Regions from separate parts of the Agarivorans sp. QJM3NY_29 genome, predicted to be linked through region 3. Evidence: predicted binding sites of a transcription regulator. Region 3 holds the regulator's gene; each other region holds the start of a gene.
The links. The regulator sigma-54, encoded in region 3, starts transcription at its own class of promoters, with help from an activator protein. The targets are predictions, from matches to a motif close to GTTGGCACGNNNNTNGNNT.

Region 1 (6,794 bases), 2.0 Mb from region 3:
TGTTAAGAGTACTGAGCTAATAGGTGTTATTACTGGCCAGGAAGAGCGCGCAGCCAAAATTTCGAGTGAGTACCAGCAAAGTGTAGAGATGATCAACGCTAGGTTAAAAGAAGCCAACCTACCTAAACCAAAGGTTTATACTGAATACGGAGGTGCCGGCGTGGAAGAAATTGGTTATACGTTTGGTAAAAACATGTGGGGTGCTATTTCCACAATGGCTGGCGCAGATAATATCGCAGCTCCTTATGTCGAATGGTGGGGAAAACTCAATCCTGAACAAATTATTGCCGCTAACCCAGACATTGTCGTTATCACTGGTTATGAATCTGGTCGAGCAAATAAAACAGCGATGGTTATGGGACAAGGAGTTGATGAAGAGTTAGCGAAGCAACGTCTTCTCGGCTATAAAAATCGCGATGACTGGACAACGTTAGCAGCTGTGAAAAACAATCGAATCTATGGTGCATATCACGGTGCGGTTCGGACGATTTTGGATGGTGCTATGATCCAATATTACGCCAAGATAATGTATCCGGAAGTTTTTAAAGATTTAGACCCAGTTGAGTATTACCAAAATTTCTATAAAAAATACCTACCTGTTCGTCCGAAAGGCACGTTTATGACTCACTTATAGTTGATTATTTACAAGTAACAATACGGGAGTCAGTGACTCCCTAACAAGATAGCTAGACAGCGATTCCTGTTTTAAAACGTCTTCTTATTTTTCCAGCGTAGAGCTTGTATTGAGAAAACGATCTAGCTTGGTGAGCGCAGCACCACAAAGAACACTCTTGGTTGCAAGTCCCAGAGTGTGAAGACGTTTTTGAGGAATCGAGGGGCGATTCAACATTGCAACGCGATGAAAACTATAACTCAATATGCTTAAACAAAAAGTTGGGAGAGACGCATATTCTAGGACAAGCAATGCTTGACCAGCCACCATGTTATAGGCCAAATTAAGAGTGTGTATTCCCCTCTAACGCTTATTTAAGTAAGTGCTCTACAGACACATTACTTTTAAAAAATTGATACACATACAATCAATCTAATATCAAACTTAGCCGTATTATCTTCATTGGTAAAGATGGAATTGCTTACTGGCTAGTGATGTGAAAAGGTTGATCATGGTAACAAATAACTAGACTGTCATCCCAACTCCCCAAACACATGTTTGCGCTATTGTGAGCAATGATGCAGCAAGCCATTTATAGGATTTAGTCGTGATTTGTCAGAACGTGGGTAAAATCGAGTATGAGCGACTATCCGTTATTGGTTGAGGATACCGCCCCTTATATTAGGCGCTAGCGGTTTATATTGCGGTTAATGCTGTCGCCTATCGTTAGTGGGATGTGTTTGCGCATATCATTGAGTTAAGCCATAACCACGATAAACCGAGAACCACAGCTCTAAGTTTACTGCTGCAAGCATTGCACAATCTGTTGTGGTGTTCACTTAAGCAGCTGAAGCTGCTGGTTAGGTTCGATAATGACATTTAGCCCAGTGGCATGATCGAGCTGCATTTTATATTACTTGTCCTGAACATTTTCTCAATATTGAGTGATTTAATTGTATCTAAGTCATTTATTCATTTGTTGGGGGTCGCTCCGCAAGCACAATCATTCTTACAATGATTGTTGTGTAAGCGACATTGATGAGGGCTTTGTGGCACGCACTTGCGACAAAAACTTCTTAGTGATGATTTATTCTTGTTTTTATTCAACGACTTATGGTTTTTATTCCAGTTGGCTCGGTATTCGCAATAGTTACTGCGGGAACCGTTTATCAAGCTAAAGGAAGAAAATATTATGGCTATTCGTCAATGTGCAATTTACGGAAAAGGTGGTATTGGTAAATCAACTACTACCCAAAACTTAGTAGGTGCTTTAGCAGAAGCTGGCAAGAAAGTAATGATTATCGGCTGTGATCCTAAAGCGGATTCAACCCGCCTTATTTTACATGCAAAAGCGCAAAACACCATTATGGAAATGGCTGCTGATGCGGGTTCTGTAGAAGATATCGAATTAGAAGATGTACTTAAAGTCGGTTACGGCGGTGTTCGTTGTGTTGAGTCTGGCGGTCCTGAGCCAGGTGTAGGTTGTGCGGGTCGTGGTGTGATTACTGCGATTAACTTCTTAGAAGAAGAAGGCGCCTATGAAGAAGATCTCGATTTCGTATTCTACGACGTATTGGGTGACGTGGTTTGTGGTGGTTTCGCTATGCCTATTCGCGAAAACAAAGCGCAAGAAATCTACATCGTGGTATCGGGTGAGATGATGGCGATGTATGCCGCAAACAACATCTCTAAAGGGATTTGTAAATATGCTGCCACCGGTAGTGTTCGTTTAGCGGGTCTGATTTGTAACTCACGTAAATGTGACCGTGAAGATGAACTGATTGAAGCGCTTGCGGCCAAAATTGGTACTCAAATGATCCACTTTGTACCGCGTGACAACGTTGTACAACAAGCTGAAATTCGTCGTATGACCGTGATTGAGTACAACCCTAAATGTAATCAAGCCGATGAATATCGCGCCCTCGCCAATAAAATCATCAACAACAAGTTATTTGTCGTTCCGACTCCTGTGACTATGGATGAGTTAGAAGAGTTGCTTATGGAATTCGGCATCATGGACGCAGAAGACGAGTCGATCATTGGTCAAGTTGCTGAAGAAGTGACCGCCTAATCATTCACCAACCAAGTGATCTTATTGATGCTATAGGAGGCAGCAATGTCTAACAATAAAGCAGAAACTCAAGCGCTGATTGATGAAGTGCTAGAAGTTTATCCAGAAAAAGCCAAAGCGGATCGTAAAAAGCACCTCGATGCCAACGACAGTGGAACGGGTAGTTGTATTACCGCTAACCGTAAGTCGTTGCCAGGGGTGATGACCGCGCGGGGCTGTGCTTACGCGGGTTCGAAAGGAGTTGTGTGGGGACCAATTAAAGATATGGTGCATATCTCTCATGGTCCTGTGGGTTGTGGCCAATACTCACGCGCTGGCCGTCGTAACTATTATACCGGTTATACCGGGGTAAACAGCTTCGGCACCATGAACTTTACCTCTGATTTCCAAGAGCGCGACATTGTGTTTGGGGGCGATAAAAAACTTGCCACCATGATCGACGAAGTGGAAATGTTGTTTCCATTAGCGAGCGGGATTTCTATTCAATCAGAATGTCCTGTCGGGCTGATCGGTGATGATATCGAAGCGGTTGCTAAAACCAAAGGTGCAGAAATCGGTAAAACCATCGTGCCAGTGCGTTGTGAAGGTTTCCGTGGGGTGAGTCAGTCGCTGGGTCACCACATCGCCAACGATACTTTACGAGATTACGTCTTGGATAAGTCGGAAGGTAAAGAAGTCGCGACCACCGATTACGATGTGGCCATCATTGGTGATTACAACATTGGTGGTGATGCCTGGTCTTCACGGATCTTATTGGAAGAAATTGGTTTACGGGTCGTGGCGCAGTGGTCGGGTGACGGTACCTTACCAGAGCTTGAAAATACCCCTTCGGTGAAGCTTAACCTAGTTCACTGTTATCGTTCGATGAACTACATCTGTCGCCACATGGAAGAAAAATACGGTGTGCCATGGATGGAATACAACCTATTTGGTCCCACTAAGTGTGAAGAGTCCTTACGCGCTATTGCGGCCAAGTTCGATGAGAAAATTCAGGCCAAGGCTGAAGAAGTGATTGCTGGTTACAAAGCGCAATGGCAAGCCGTTGTCGACAAGTACCGTCCTCGCTTAGAAGGCAAAAAAGTTATGTTGTATGTGGGTGGTTTACGTCCGCGTCACGTGATTGGTGCCTATGAAGATTTAGGCATGGAAATTGTTGGTGCGGGTTATGAATTTGGTCATAACGATGATTACAGCAAAACCGTCCCTGAAGTGAAAGATGCCACCTTGATTTACGATGACGTAACAGGTTACGAGTTAGAAGCATTTGCCGACAAACTGAAACCCGATCTGATTGGTGCCGGTGTGAAAGAAAAATACATCTTCCAAAAAATGGGGATCCCATTCCGTCAAATGCACAGCTGGGATTATTCCGGTCCTTATCATGGCTTCGATGGGTTTGCTATCTTCGCCCGCGACATGGACATGACGCTGAACAACCCTTGTTGGAATAAGTTAACGCCACCATGGAAGGCGGATAAGACAGAAAATCAAGCAGCTGCTTAAGCGCAGTCTAGTTTGCTTAGCAAGGTCAGGATGAGTGCAACCGCACTTGAGTGTTTAACTCAATCCGTTAGTTCACAGATGAGTGGCGCGGAAGGAGATATAAAATGAGTCAATCAGTAGACGATATCAAAGCTGGCTACCCGCTGTTTCAGCAGCCAGAATATCAAGACATGATGGCGCGCAAACGTGCCGATCATGAAGAAGGCGTGAGTGACGAGAAGATCAAAGAAGTCTTTGAGTGGACCACCACTGAAGCGTACCAAGAGCTTAACTTTTCACGCAAAACCTTAACTATCGATCCCGCAAAGGCCTGCCAACCACTTGGTTCGGTATTATGTGCCTTGGGTTTCGAAAAAACCCTCCCTTATGTACATGGTTCGCAAGGATGTGTGGCTTATTTCCGCACTTACTTTAACCGTCACTTTAAAGAGCCAGTGGCTTGTGTGTCAGATTCAATGACCGAAGATGCAGCGGTATTTGGCGGCCAAAAAAATATGTACGACGGTCTTCAAAACTCCTTGGCATTGTACAAGCCAGAGGTGATTGCGGTTTCTACTACCTGTATGGCGGAAGTTATTGGTGATGACTTGAATGCCTTCATTGGTAATGCCAAGAAAGAGGGTTACATCCCAGAAGACTTGCCAACCCCATTTGCCCATACACCGAGTTTTGTGGGCAGTCATGTCACCGGTTGGGATGGCATGTTTGAGGGCTTTGCCAAGTATTTCACGGGCAAAAACATGGACGATAAGGTGGTCGCTAGTAATGGCAAAATCAACCTTATTCCCGGCTTTGAAACCTACTTAGGAAACTACCGAGTCATCCATAGCATGCTGCAGCAGATGGATGTTAATTACAGTCTATTGAGTGATCCTTCGGAAGTACTCGATACGCCAGCTGATGGCGAATATCGTATGTACGCAGGCGGTACACCGCTGGCTGAGCTAGAAGATGCACCAAACGCGATTACCACCATTTTGCTGCAACCCGATCAGTTGGTAAAAACCAAGAAGTTTGTGGAAGGCGTTTGGAAGCATGAAGTGCCTACGCTCAATATTCCAATGGGCTTAGATTGGACCGATGAATTCTTAATGAAGATTTCTGAACTCACTGGCAAAGCGATCCCTGAATCACTGGCGACCCAGCGTGGCCGTTTAGTAGACATGATGACAGACTCGCATACTTGGCTACATGGCGTAAGCTTCTCTATCTATGGCGACCCAGATTACTTAATGGGTTTAACTAAATTCCTGATGGAATTGGGCTGTGAAATTAAACACATCTTATGTAATAACGCCGCTAAACGCTGGCGTAAGAAGATGGAAGCCTTGATTGCGCAATCGCCAACTACGGCCAATGCTGAAATTCACGTCGGTAAAGATCTATGGCATTTCCGTTCATTGGTGTTCACTAATAAACCTGACTTTATGATTGGTAACTCATACGCCAAATTCATCCAACGCGATACCAAAGCCAAGGGTGAAGAGTTTGAAGTACCCCTGATTCGACTTGGTTTCCCTATTTTTGATCGCCACCATCTGCATCGTAACACCACTTTAGGCTACGAAGGCGGCATGTATATGCTGACCACGCTGGTCAACGAAGTGTTGGCAAAACTCGATGAAGACACTTCAGAGCTGGGTAAAACAGACTACGGTTTCGATCTGGTTCGTTAAACCTCGTTATCTGTATGAAGCAATGGCCGGTGCACTGCTCCGGCCATCTTAAGGAATCTAAGTATGCCAAATCTTATTATTAGCCGTGAAGCTTCCGGTGCGCTGCAGGCTTATATCGCCAAGAAAGACCTGGAACTGCCCATTCAAAATTTACAGTTTGAGCAAAGCGACCAGTGGGGCGGAGAAATCGAACTCAGTGATGGGAGTAAATATTACATAGAACCCGTTAACCCAGAGCCTACCTTGCCTAAAACCTTTCGTGCCCGTCGAGCCTAATGTTTAGTTTTATCATCAGGAGAAAGTTATGAGCGTTTCAATGAGTGACCAGTTAGCCTTAAGGTTAGCCATGGCGTCGAAAGCGATGCCTGATATCGAATTAAAACAATTTGTCGATATCTTGGTGAAACACTGTGGTGAGCCGCTGACCGAGAAAAAGCTTCGTGCTTTAAGTCCCAAGGCTTTACGCGAAGTACTTCAGTCTTCAAGCGCTCATCTTGAACGCGGTCAAGTGAATCAAGTACATGCCATTTTTAGTTCGACTCAGATCAGTGCTATGCAACCACCAGAAGTGCCCGTGAGTCGCGAACTCTCTGGATCGGTGCTGCAATTAGCCGTGAGCTCGAACAATTTGGAAGATATAGACGGTCATTTTGGATCGTGCTTGCGATTTCTGATTTATCAGGTGAACTCACAGGGCTATCAATTAGTCGATGTGCGCCCAGTGGTGGAAAATAAAACAGGGGACGAACGGACCAGCTATTTGATCGAACTAATTGGTGATTGCCAATTGCTCGCGACCCTATCGATTGGCGGGCCAGCGGCGGCACGAGTTAGTCGTGCCGACATTTTGCCGCTGAAGCAATTAACCCCGCAGCCCAGCCAGATTATTTTAGAGCGTTTGCAAGAGGTGATGCAGGCCCCCCCACGATGG
Region 2 (6,794 bases), 810 kb from region 3:
TATTTCACCGCCTAGGTCTTGAAATAGTTGCGCTATTTTAAGGCAAATTTGTTGGTAATCGACAATCCCTGTGGCGGCTACTTTGAGAGCGGCTAAGCCGCAAATGTTCGGTTCCAATTCCCTGAGCTGTTGGCCATCGAGTCGTTCAACTTGAATGCCATTCGTTTGGCAGCGTTGTTCGAGTTCCTGCATTCTACTGAGTTCTAGGGGATTACTGGCAACTAACAGTTTTCCACATTGTTCTACCGGAATATGATGCTGCTTACAAAACGCGAGCGTTTGCTGGTGGCCTTGTTTACAAAAGTTGGCTTTCAGGCTGCCCGGTTGGTAATACACACCCGCATGGATCACGCCGCTGTTATGTCCCGTTTGATGCTGCGCCAATTGAGTTTCTTTTTCGATTAGCAGGATCTTGGCTTGCGGGTGGTGTTGCTGAAGCTGCCAAGCGGTAGAAAGTCCAACAATACCGCCGCCGATAATGATGTAATTGTACATTTTAGTTACTTTCCGTTTCGAGCATCATGCTGTCATTGTGCCCGAGCACTGCTGTTGATACAAAATTAGTGTGAGCAAGATTAAAGGATACAAGATGTTAATGATTATTGTTTAAGGCAATGCTAAGGTGAATTTATCGATGAGGAGTTTCGTTTAATGATCGACTTTACGATTTGGCATGGTTTGTTGCTGTTGGGAGTTGGCTTGGTAGCAGGGGTCATCAATACTTTAGCGGGGGGCGGCTCAAATTTAACGCTACCAGCCTTAATGGTCATGGGAATGCCCGCCGAAATCGCCAATGCTACTAACCGTGTTGGTATTTTTTTACAATGCCTCACGGGAGCCTTAGGTTTCAAGAAACATGGTCAATTAGACATCGAAGATGTGGTCCCTATCTTGTGGCCAACCATGGTGGGGGGATTATTCGGGGCCGTTGCTGCTTCTTATGCCCCCAGCTGGATCATTAAATATTTGTTGCTCGGTGCGATGTTGACGATGGCTGGACTGATACTGATTAAACCCAGTGTCGTTGCTGCGGAACCGGGAACCCAAGCTAAAAAAGTAAGGCAGACGCCCGCCGCCAAATGGAGTCTGGCCTTGTCTGGTTTTTACGGGGGCTTTGTTCAAGCGGGCGTCGGTTTCATATTGGTCGCGGCCTTAGCTGGCAGTCTACGCTACGATTTAGTGAGAGCAAATGCACTTAAGTTAGTTTGCACTTTGGCATTTACTAGCATTGCCTTGGTGATCTTTATTGTTCGTGACCAAGTGTTGTGGTTACCAGGGAGCGTATTAGCGGTGGGTTATATCATTGGCGCGCATTATGCGGTTAAATTTGCCATTAAGGCTGCCCCCACAACTTTGAAGTGGTTTTTATTTGTGATGACCTTAGTGGGCTGTATTGCGGCGCTTTGGTTTTAATTTGGAAGCATGCTCATGAATCGTTTGTTACTGGTTTGCTTTAGTCTGCTGTTGATGTCTGCTTGCACTGCTAAGCCTGAGGGTATAGAGCCTGTAGACAACTTTGATTTGTCTCGTTATCTGGGGACTTGGTACGAAATTGCGCGCCTCGATCATTCCTTTGAGCGAGGCTTAAGCCAAGTGACTGCGACTTACAGTTTAGCTAGGGATGGCCGAGTGAGAGTGCTTAACAAAGGCTTCTCTGAGCAAAAACAAACTTGGTCTGAGGCGAAGGGCATCGCCAAGTTTGTCGATTCACCAAAGGTTGCGCATTTAAAAGTCTCTTTCTTTGGTCCTTTCTACGGAGCCTATGTGGTTTTTGTATTAGATAAAAACTATCAATATGCGTTGGTTGCTGGACCCAATCGAGATTATTTATGGATTTTGGCGCGTCATCCCGAGATCTCTCCTCAGCTTCGAATTGATTTATTAAAGAAAGCCAAAAGCTATGGTTTTGATACCAGTCAATTGATTTTTGTCGAACAACGCCGGCGACGATAAATCATTGTTGAATCAAATTTGGTGCTATTCCTGAGCTGAGAGCTATGCGCTTTATGAGCAATATAACAGTGTTGCATATTTTGATTTAGTCACGAGGGAACCATGATGTGGACTAAAGGTTTGGTTATACAACGTATTGATTGGAATGAACAATTATTTAGCTTACGGATAAAAGCCGATATTGAACCATTCACTGCCGGCCAGTTCATTAAGTTATCGGAAATGCGAGATGGAAAACGTATCGCTCGAGCTTATTCTTTGGTGAATCCTCCTGACAGTGATTATTTAGAGGTTTTAGCCATTAAAGTTGAGCAAGGTTTATTGTCGCCCAATCTACATTCCCTGCAGCTTGGCGATTGTATCGAAGTATCCAGCAGAGCCTCAGGCTTTATGGTTTTAGATGAAGTCCCTGAGGGGAAGCATCTATGGCTGCTCGGCAGTGGGACGGGGATTGGTCCATATTTTTCAATGTTAGAAACTGCTGCGGTATGGCAGCGCTTTGAAAAAATTGTATTAGTTTATGCCGTCAGTTACGCTCAAGATATCGCCTATCAACCGTTGATTGATAAATATAAAGCTCAATATGCAGAGCAATTTATTTTTCAAGCAATGGTGACTCGCGAAGTTTATCCTGATGCACTCAAGAGTCGTATTCCTTTGGCGATCGCCAATGGGGCTCTGGAGCGCGCCGTTGGTTTAGAGTTTAAGGTAGACAATTCGCAAGTGATCATCTGTGGAAATCCTGAGATGATCGCGGATGCACAGCGAGAGCTAGAGCATAAAGCTTTGATTAAAAACCTGCGCAGGAAGCCCGGACAGATCACCGTAGAGCGCTATTGGTAGTGTGGATTGACTTTATTGTGATAGAATCGCTTGAAAATTACACTGCGTTTACAGCTGCATTCAGTTTTGCGGCATGTAAAGCAAAGGAATCATTTGTCAGCTTTTTTTACACTTAGCGTTTAAAATATCAGGTTTGGTTTGTAAGTTATTGTTTAAATAGATTAATTATAGTTGGCTTGAAATTTGCTTTGTATGAGGCAGTAAAAGATTAAATTTTAATAGCAGGATGCTAGTTGGGAGGCGTTGTGTTTAAACATATTTTGTTAGTAGCAAGTTGTGCTTTATCTTTGTCGGCTGTTGCTGCAGAGCAAGTGTGGGATTTCGATGATGGAACTCTGTCCGGAACAAATTATGGCAATACGCTAGATTTAGATGGTTTGAGTGTTCAAGGTTGGTCCGATACCGGGACTCGTCGCGAAGATGAAACCTTAGCGAATACTCGATTGAGTTATAGCGATTATTGGGGCCTGATGTCTAAAAATCAGGACGAACGCTCTGGGTCACCGAGCCATGCTATCGACAGCTTTGGTAATGACCATGACATGGTGCTATTAAGCTTTGATCAGTCAGTTAACCTGTCTGGTTTTACGCTTGGTTGGGCCTATGAAGACTACGGTTATAGTTCATCAAGTAGTGCCGATGTGAGCGTTCTCGCCTATTCCGGTAGTGATACGCCAGTTTTATATGGCCAAACTTGGGACGATTTGGCTGGCTTGGGTTGGACCACCGAAGCGGAAGTTGCGGATGCAGATGAATTTGCCTATCAGGCCATTGATTCCAGTGCTAGCTCTAAATACTGGTTGATTGGGGCATACAATCCGATATTTGGAAGCTTAGGTTGGTCTGATAACAACGATGCCTTTAAATTAGCGGGGGCTAAGGCGACTCCAGGTGAAGATCCTTTACAACCAGCAACCAGTGTTCCTGAACCTGGCACGGTGATGTTGTTAGCCATGGGTCTATTTGGACTTGCTTTACGTAAGAACAAGCGCCAAGCATAATTTAACTGAACTCCTTTTTAGTTTAAAAATACGAAATACGCTGTATTTCGTATTTTTTTGTCTTTTTTTTGCTGCTTGTTCATTAGATACTGCTTGTTGAATCAATTGATTGTTCACGCGAAGTAAAGGAAATGCATGTTAAGAATGAATAAAACGATTATTGCTCTCACGCTGCTGTTAATGGGAAACGTTACCTTTGCCGACGAACAAACCAATAACTATGAACTGGCAGTTAAGGCTTATCAATTAGGTGACGAGAATGAAGCCTTCATTCATTTGAAAAATGCCTTAAAAGCAAATCCACAACATCTCTCTTCTAAATTGTTATTAGCTAAAGTGTATTTTAATGCAAATAACTTAGCTGCAGCAGAGGAGCAGTTAGAAGAAGCTTTATCTCTAGGTGCGGATATTAATCTGGTTCTCCCCTTGCTCGGTAACGTGCTATTGCTGCAAGGGAAAGTTGACGCTGTGTTGGCGCTAGAGCAACGTTCTGCTGAGTTTTCAAAAAATAGTCAATTTGAATGGAAGCTATTACGTGGACGCATCTATTTACGCAAATCACAAGTTGAGCTCGCGAAGTTAGAATTTGAACAAGCACTGCAGTTGGCGCCGAATCAATCGAGTGCAATCAATACGCTGGCAACCCTTTATTTAGCTCAAAAGGAATACCTTTTAGCGGATAAATTAGTCACTCACTCCTTAGCAATTAACAATAATAATGAACGAACTTGGAAGTTGAAGGGTGATCTGGTCGCGGCTCAAGGCATGCTCGAGCAAGCTTTGGTGAGTTATGAACATGCTATTTCCATTGATCCAGAGGATCCTAAGATATTGCGTAGTTTGGTGATGACCAATCTTAAGTTGAATCGTCTTGAGCAAGCTAAGCATTACCTACAGCGTATTCAAAAACAAACCCCCAATGATCCGACTGCCATTCTGATCAATGCGACCTTACTCGCGAAGCAAGACGAATTTGAGCTTGCAGAGCAAAGCCTGGCCGAGTTATCCCAGAAAATTTCTGCAGCGGAAGGGAGTGAGTTAACTGACCCCAGTATGCTGCTGTTTATTCAAGGCGCATCGGAGTTTATTCGCCAGAATGATGAAAAAGCGCAACAGTATTTGAGTCAGTATTTAAAGGCAAAACCGAGTGACTTAGGGGCGACTCGAATGTTGGCCAAGGTTTACCTTCGCTCAGATCAGGCTTATAAGTTGCAATTATTGCTACAAGATAATTTCGAATACATTCTTCCCGATCTGGGTTTATCAGCACAGTTGGTCTATTTGTATATTGAATCCGGGCGAATTCGGGCGGCGCAACAAGCTTTTGAACAGATGCGGGCGTACCATAGTAAATCTAATTATATTGGTATTTTAGAAGCTGAGTTATTACGCGCGAGTGGGGAGCCTCAACAAGCATTTTTGCAGCTCACGTCTTTGCCTTATAGTGATGATCAATCGCCTTTAAAATGGTTGCAACTCAAAGGAGAGTTGGCTTTAGAAATTGATGATATAGATGCGGCGAAACTAAGCATCGATAGCCTGATTAAACGTAAGGTGAATACGACTCAGGCCCAAAATTTGATTGCCGCCTATTATATTAAGATGAATCAAGCTGATTTAGCTCTTCAATATCTAAATAAAGTATTAGCGAAAAGTCCAGAAAATATCAGTGCAATGTTTAATAAGGCGCTGATTTTTCAAACGAATAATGATCTTGACCAAGCCTTGACCATCTTTCAACAAATTCTAAAAATTGAACCTCAGCATTCACCGAGTCACTTAGTTGTCGCCCGTATTTACTTCCAACAACAAGCCTATGCTGATGCGACAGCTCAGCTAGATAAAGTATTGATATATGAGCCGGATAATCGTGTAGCGAAAGAGTTGAAATTAGATATTTATATGCAAACTCAACAATGGCCCTTAGCCTTAACTTTAGTGGAAAAGTTGAATAGAGAATATATTCTAAATGAGGCTTACCTGACTCGTTATGCCGAGATATTGATACAATTAGAGCGCTATCAAGATACAGCCTACCCTTTAGGTTTGTTAGATAGTTTATGGAAGGAACAAGCCCCTAAACTGAAGTTGCTTGCAAGCTTGCAAGTAAGAGCGAAGGATCTTGATGGGGCGAAAGCGAGCTTGGCAAAAGCCCGCGCTTTAGCCCCAGAAGATATGTCAACCTTGCTCATGCAAGGGCAAATCGACTTGGCTCAAGCAAACATCGCCAGTGCTGAAGTTGTGGTGAGCCAATTGACAGAACAATTTGGTGAAAGCAGCGAATTATATGCTTTGCAAGGTGGCATATTTCTCGCTAAAGATGATCCCTTGGCAGCCCAGAAAGCTTATAGCCAAGCCTTGACTCTAAATAAATTTAATCGAGGTGCTGCAATTCATCTATATCAACTGGCGCAACAAAATATAGCAGTTGATGAGTTCACTGAACAGTTTGAAGGTTTACTTGATAACAGTTCGCAAATGGCTTGGCATCGCCGCTTGTTAGCCGATACTTATATGCGGCAAAAAAATTATGCCAAGGCCCAATCGCACTATGAAGCCTTGCGTAAATTCCCAAGCCTAAAAGATGAGCCTAGTTTAATTAATAACTTGGCTAATATTTATGCGAAGAGTGATTTAGATAAGGCTTTTGCTTTGATCGAAATTAGCCTTCAACAAGGTAGTAAAAGTTCAGCGACGCTGGATACAATTGGTTGGATAGAAGCCCAGCGAAGTCACTTCGACCAAGCCTTGTTGTATTTGCGGGAAGCTTATACCACCGATTCCTCGGATCCAACGATTCGTTATCACCTTGCCTATGTTTTAGCCAAGCTAGGTCGTGTCACAGAGGCCAAAATTGAATTGAAAGCGGCTTTGGCTATTGCGCAAAATTTTGCGGAATATGAAGACGCAAAACAATTGCTCAGCGATTTAGAAAAGAATAAAGCCTAATAAACAAAAGTCATCTGGGAGCGTCTTATACTCATGATCCGAGAGATG
Region 3 (6,794 bases):
GGTTTTATTTATGGTGGCTTTGGTGCTTTGGCAGCTCAGCCCGTCAGATACCCAACAACTGACCGAAACTCGCGAAATCAATAAACCCAATTTTATTGCCGAACAGCTATACAGTGTTAGTTTTGGCGAACAGGGAAGGCCCCGCTATCGTATTTATGCCGAACAGATGGCGTATTTTGAGCAACTCAAGCACACCACTTTCAGCCAACCAAAAATCTTGGTATATCCCGATCCCAAACAACCTGTATGGCAAATCGTGGCCGATCAAGCTACAGTACAGCAGCAACACACGGTCATGTTAAATGACAATGTAGTAATTAAAAACTTGAGTCGCAGCAAATACGTTCGTGACTTAATTACAGACAGCTTGGAAATCGACCTGCAAAACGAAACCATGCATAGTGATAAACTCGTTACCGTTTATGGCCCATCCTACGAATTATATGGACGCGGAATGAACGGTGATTTAGCCAATGAAATAGTGACTTTATTAAATGATATCGAAGCGGTTTACCACAATCCACAAGAATAAATTAGCCTTTTTAGCAAGCCTGTTACTCATCAGTTGGGGGGCTCAAGCGCTTGAAGACGACTTCAATAAACAAATTGTCGTCGATGCCGACCGTCAACAGGTTAATATCAAAGAAAATCGCGTCACTTTTTATAGTAATGTCGTCGTGACTCAAGGCTCGATAAAAATGCGCGCCGAAGAACTGAGCGTTATCGGAAGTGAGCAAAAAGGCAGCGAAGTGATGATAGCAAAAGGCAAACCAGCCACCTTCTATCAGCTCTTAGATAATGGTAAGCCCATTGAAGCAGAGGCGAACGAAGTGCGTTACGATTTGAAGACTCAAACGCTTACGCTTACTAACAATGCACTGCTGAAGCAAGAAGAAAGCTTAGTCAAAGGTCAAATGATTAAATACAGCATTAACAAACAAGAAATGGTTGCTCAGGGCGACCAAAACAATCGGGTGACCACCATTTTCTTACCCCAACAACTCAACAAAGTTGCCCCCAAGGCCACGCCTCAACCATGAGTACCTTAATTGCAGAAAACCTTGCCAAAAGTTACAAGGGGCGCAAGGTCGTTAAAAACGTGAGTCTCAATGTTGAAACTGGAAAAATTGTCGGTTTATTAGGGCCCAATGGCGCTGGAAAAACCACCACTTTTTATATGGTGGTTGGTTTAGTCCCAAGGGACCAAGGGCGGATCCTAATTGACAACGAAGATCTGTCAAGTACCGCCATGCATACCCGGGCTCGCAAAGGCATAGGTTACCTACCGCAAGAAGCATCTATCTTTCGTCGCCTCTCGGTAGAAAAGAATATTTTAGCGGTCTTAGAAACACGTAAAGACCTCGATAAACAACAACAAATGGGCGCGCTCGATGACTTACTTGAAGAGTTTCATATTGGTCATATTCGCAAGAATTTAGGCATGAGTCTGTCGGGCGGTGAACGTCGCCGAGTAGAAATTGCCCGCGCTCTAGCTGCCGCACCTAAGTTTATTTTGCTTGACGAACCCTTCGCAGGCGTGGATCCTATTTCTGTTATCGATATAAAAAAAATCATTGAACATCTTCGTGATCGCGGTCTGGGTGTATTGATCACCGACCACAATGTAAGAGAAACACTAGATGTTTGTGAGCACGCCTATATCGTTAGCCAAGGCGAACTGATAGCCTCAGGAAAACCTGAGGAGATACTTAAAAATGAGCATGTGAAACGAGTTTATCTCGGTGAACAATTCAAGCTATAGTTAAAGTATGTCCTCAAACGCGATAATAAAAAGAAGGAACAGCGGTAATTAATGAAAGCATCTTTGCAGTTGCGTCTTGGTCAGCAATTAACCATGACCCCCCAGTTACAACAGGCCATACGCTTACTCCAGCTTTCGACGCTGGATCTGCAGCAGGAAATCCAAGAAGCTTTGGAGAGTAATCCTCTGCTAGAAGCAGATGAAGCGCAAGCAAATGACGCAGACTCGGCTGAATTTAAATCAGCCAGCGAGCAAAATAGTGATGCAAACAATAGCCAAACGGAGATCGATAGCAGCCAGATGGAAACTGGCGATGCCATTAGTCAAGATACCGTCGCAGACGATCTTCCGGTTGACTCAACTTGGGATGACATTTACAGCGCGAGTTCGGCTCCTGCCAGCTCTTCATCCGGTAGCAGCAGTGATGACAACGACATGTTGTTTCAAGGTGAAACCGTTGACTCCTTACAAGATCACTTGCTCTGGCAAATGCGCCTCACGCCTTTTAGTGAAATAGACCAAGCGATCGCCCTCGCCATCATCGACGCAGTCGACCAATCAGGTTACCTGACCCAAGATTGTGAGCAATTACTTGAGGGACTACGTTCGATTGAAAATAATGATTTAGATGTCGAGTTAGATGAAATTGAAGCAGTACTTAAACGTATTCAGCACTTCGATCCAGTTGGTATTGCTGCCCGCTCTCTACAGGAATGCTTACTCATCCAATTAAGTCGTTTCAGCGAACAAACACCTTGGCTGAATGAAGCGAAAGACATCGTATCGAATCATATTGACGTATTAGCAAATCGAGATTTTCGTTTATTGGCCCGTAAAACCAAGTTAAAAGAGGAGCAGCTACGCGAAGTGATGCGGCTGATTCACACCTTAGAGCCAAGACCTGGTAATGCCGTCGAACCAAATCAAGCCCAATACGTAATTCCCGATGTCTCGGTGATTAAACGTCAAGGTCGCTGGGTGGTTGAACTCAATCCTGACGCGATGCCAAAACTACGCATCAATTCACATTATGCATCGATGACTAAAACCTCGACCAACGCCAACGATACCCAGTTTATTCGCAGCCATCTGCAAGAAGCAAAATGGTTCATCAAGAGTATTGAAAGCCGTAACGAAACCCTACTGAAAGTCTCTAATTGCATCGTGCATCACCAACAAGCTTTCTTTGAATATGGTGAAGAAGCCATGAAACCGATGGTATTGAATGATGTTGCCGAAGCGGTTGAAATGCATGAATCCACGATCTCTAGGGTCACGACTCAAAAATTCATGCATACCCCTCGCGGGATCTTCGAACTCAAATACTTTTTCTCTAGCCATGTGGCTACCGATGGTGGAGGAGAATGCTCCTCAACAGCCATTCGTGCATTAATTAAGAAACTGGTTGCTGCCGAGAATACCAGTAAACCACTCAGCGATAGTAAAATCGCTGATATTTTGGCAGATCAAGGCATCAAGGTGGCTAGGCGTACGATAGCTAAATATCGTGAGTCATTGGCTATTCCACCTTCTAACCAACGTAAGAGCCTTATTTAAAGGCCACTATAAAGGGGACGACATCTATGCAAATTAACCTTACTGGACACCACGTAGAAATCACTGAGTCTTTGAGAGAATATGTCCACACTAAGTTTACTAAGCTACAACGACGATTCGACCAAATTAATAATGTCCATGTTATTCTCAATGTCGAAAAACTGAATCAGATTGCCGAAGCCACTATACACCTAAATGGTGGTGAATTATTCGCCACTTCAGAACACGCTGATATGTACGCGGCCATCGATAGCCTCATCGATAAGCTCGATCGCCAAGTCATTAAGCATAAAGAAAAACTCACCAAACATTAGTCATAGTAATGCAAATAGATAAAGTACTAAGCTTGGACTGCACCCAAAGTGCAGTCCAATGTTCGTCAAAAAAACGAGCATTGGAATTGATCAGTGAACTAGTTGCGAAGCAACTCGACACCACATCTAAAAGTATATTTGAAAGTTTATTAAATCGTGAACGCATGGGCAGTACTGGCATTGGCCAAGGCATCGCGATCCCTCACGGTAGAATAGGCAATCAATACCATGCGACCGCAGTATTATTACGCTGTACTCCGGCGATTTCCTTTGACGCCATTGACAATCAAGCCGTTGATTTAATATTTGCCTTACTGGTTCCCGAAGACCAATGTCAACAACATCTAAATACTCTCGCTCAAGTTGCTGAAAAACTTAACGATAAGCAAATATGCAAACAACTTCGTACAGCACAAAGTGATGACGAATTATACACGATCATGATAGCCTAAGACTCTAATCGTTATTAGGGGTTATCATGGAACTGATTATCGTTAGCGGGCGCTCCGGTTCAGGTAAAACGGTCGCACTACGAGTATTAGAAGATTTAGGTTATTACTGTGTCGACAATTTACCAGTCGTATTATGGCGTCCTTTAATTGAACACCTAAAAAGACAGTACACCAAAGTCGCCATTAGCATTGATGTGCGAAATTTACCTGATGAACCCTCACCCATCGGTCAACTAATTCGCGATGAAGGCTCTGAGCTTAACCTATTAAGTATTTTTCTCGACGCGAAAGATGATGCGCTGATCCGCCGCTACAGTGAAACTCGGCGGGTTCATCCACTGAGTCAAAACGACATGTCTCTAGCCAAGGCCATAGAATCTGAAACCGCCCTGCTCGCCCCCATTTCTCGCAATGCTGACCTAAGAATAGATACCTCGCGTTTATCCGTACATGAATTGAGTCAGCTCATTCGATCGCGAGTGACCGGAGAACAACAGCAGCAATTAATTATGGTGTTTGAGTCCTTTGGCTTTAAAAATGGCGTACCCAATGATGCCGATTACCTATTTGATGCTCGCTTTTTACCGAACCCGCACTGGCAAGAAGAACTACGACCTTTATGCGGTCTCGATCAAGCGGTTAAAGATTATTTAGCCAAGCAGCCTCTTGTAGAGCAGTACATCCAGCAAATCGCTGATTTATTAGGATCTTGGCTGCCGCATTTAGAAGCCAATAATCGCGCCTATCTGACCATCGCAATTGGTTGTACTGGCGGACAACATCGTAGTGTTTATGTCGCCGAACAACTGGCTGAACACTTTAGTCAAAAACGTAAGGTGCAGCGGCGCCATCGAACTTTGGAACATAAACTTGAAACTCACTAGACAAGTCGTCGTAAAAAACAAACTGGGCTTACACGCTCGCCCAGCCACCAAACTGGTCGAATTGGTACAAGAATTTGAAGCTGAAGTAAGTATTATTGACGGGAAAAAAACCGCTTCGGCTGCCAGCGTGATGGGATTGCTGGTGTTGGCAAGCGCTCAAGGCAATACCCTCACGATAATCTCTGAAGGTAACGATGCAGAGGCTGCTCTCGATGCCATACAACAACTCGTTGAAGCAAACTTCGACGAGGAATAACGCGAATTTATTGATGCAACTGCTACACTAAGTCCTGTTGCATTTTTAGTGAATATTTATATCGTAGCGGACAAGGCAGAGCCTATCGCGTAGAAACAGCACTGATGCAGGTACTCAAGCCGTAAACTGTGACACATGTTACCCAAAGGGTTCCGCTGAAAACCTTTGTACCATCCGCGACAGGTTCACCCGCTCTAAAAGCGTGGTTTAATCTTTACACGACTATAAGGACCGCTTATGCCTGAAGAGATGGAGTTAAATCCTAATCAACACAAACGCCTACAGGAGCTAAACCAAGCGCTCGATAGTGGTATGTTTGTGCATGTTAGGCGAATGCTTCATCAGATGCCGCCTTGTGATGTCGCTCTACTATTAGAATCTAGCCCTCCCGCAGGTCGAAAAGTATTATGGCAACTCACCGATCCGGAAAAGCACGGTGAGATCCTCGAAGAATTAAACGAAGATGTCATGGAAGGGGTACTCCAATTAATGGCCCCCGAAACCCTTGCTGCAGCGACCGAGGGAATGGACACCGATGATATCGCCTACGTGCTTCGCAGCCTACCCGATAGTGTCTATCAAGAGGTGTTGTCGCAAATGGATGGCCAAGACCGCCATCGAGTCGAAGCTGCGCTCGCTTATCCAGAAGACACCGCTGGCAGTATCATGAATACCGACACCATCACCCTGCGGGCAGATGTCAGTATTGATGTTGTATTGCGCTATTTGCGGCTTAGGGGCGAACTTCCTGAGGCAACGGATGCACTTTATGTTGTCGATGAGAATGATTTACTACTCGGCGATATCCCACTATCAACCTTGCTCACCGTTAATCCAAGCGTCAACGTCAGAGAGGTAATGGATAGTAATGCCGAAACCATACCGGTCGCCATGGATGAAGATGACGTGGCTTCCCTGTTTGAACGCCACGACTGGATATCTGCCCCAGTAGTTGATGAACAAGGGCGCTTGTTAGGCCGAATTACCATCGATGATGTGGTGGATATTATTCGTGAGCATGCGGAACACTCGATGATGGGGATGGCGGGGATGGACGATGATGAGGATACCTTCGCCCCGGTCTTAAAAAGTACTCAACGGCGCACCGTCTGGCTAGCGGTGAATCTTTGTACGGCTTTAATTGCAGCGTCGATTAGCAATATGTTTGAATCAACGATTGAACAATTGGCAACGCTAGCGATCTTAATGACTATTGTTCCTAGTATGGGTGGCATCGCTGGCAATCAAACTTTAGCGCTCGTGATCCGGGGGCTTGCGGTGGGCCACATTGGCGAGGGCAACTCTCGCTGGTTGATCGGTAAGGAAGCCGCAATCGGTATGTTAAATGGCTTAATTTGGGCGAGTGTTATTTCGGTAGTGATCACCCTATGGAAAGGTGACTGGACTTTAGGCATTATCATCGCTGGGGCGATGTTCATTAATATGTCCTTAGCCGGATTAGCTGGGGTTAGTATTCCCTTATTAATGAAAAAATTTAATATCGACCCCGCTTTAGCGGGGGGAATGGCCTTAACCACCATCACCGATGTGATGGGCTTGTTCTCCTTT

Region 1: the regulator sigma-54 is predicted to act here: its motif matches at 1,742-1,760, upstream of nifH (nitrogenase iron protein).
Region 2: the regulator sigma-54 is predicted to act here: its motif matches at 2,967-2,985, upstream of xdp1 (exosortase-dependent surface protein XDP1).

The regions. Positions count from the first base shown of each region.
Region 1 covers NZ_CP194036.2:2,236,261-2,243,054, forward strand. The annotation lists gene ACRRS0_RS10270 (ABC transporter substrate-binding protein) at 1-634, shown strand, start outside; gene nifH (nitrogenase iron protein) at 1,806-2,684, shown strand; gene nifD (nitrogenase molybdenum-iron protein alpha chain) at 2,730-4,187, shown strand; gene nifK (nitrogenase molybdenum-iron protein subunit beta) at 4,292-5,863, shown strand; gene nifT (putative nitrogen fixation protein NifT) at 5,927-6,139, shown strand; gene ACRRS0_RS10295 (NifB/NifX family molybdenum-iron cluster-binding protein) at 6,168-6,794, shown strand, end outside.
Region 2 covers NZ_CP194036.2:3,406,120-3,412,913, reverse strand. The annotation lists gene lhgO (L-2-hydroxyglutarate oxidase) at 1-495, opposite strand, end outside; gene ACRRS0_RS15525 (sulfite exporter TauE/SafE family protein) at 652-1,413, shown strand; gene ACRRS0_RS15520 (lipocalin family protein) at 1,429-1,953, shown strand; gene ACRRS0_RS15515 (ferredoxin--NADP reductase) at 2,059-2,796, shown strand; gene xdp1 (exosortase-dependent surface protein XDP1) at 3,042-3,797, shown strand; gene prsT (XrtA/PEP-CTERM system TPR-repeat protein PrsT) at 3,933-6,746, shown strand.
Region 3 covers NZ_CP194036.2:4,219,126-4,225,919, forward strand. The annotation lists gene lptC (LPS export ABC transporter periplasmic protein LptC) at 1-532, shown strand, start outside; gene lptA (lipopolysaccharide transport periplasmic protein LptA) at 495-1,040, shown strand; gene lptB (LPS export ABC transporter ATP-binding protein) at 1,037-1,762, shown strand; gene ACRRS0_RS19060 (RNA polymerase factor sigma-54) at 1,814-3,319, shown strand; gene hpf (ribosome hibernation promoting factor) at 3,346-3,633, shown strand; gene ptsN (PTS IIA-like nitrogen regulatory protein PtsN) at 3,642-4,085, shown strand; gene rapZ (RNase adapter RapZ) at 4,112-4,969, shown strand; gene ACRRS0_RS19080 (HPr family phosphocarrier protein) at 4,956-5,225, shown strand; gene mgtE (magnesium transporter) at 5,463-6,794, shown strand, end outside.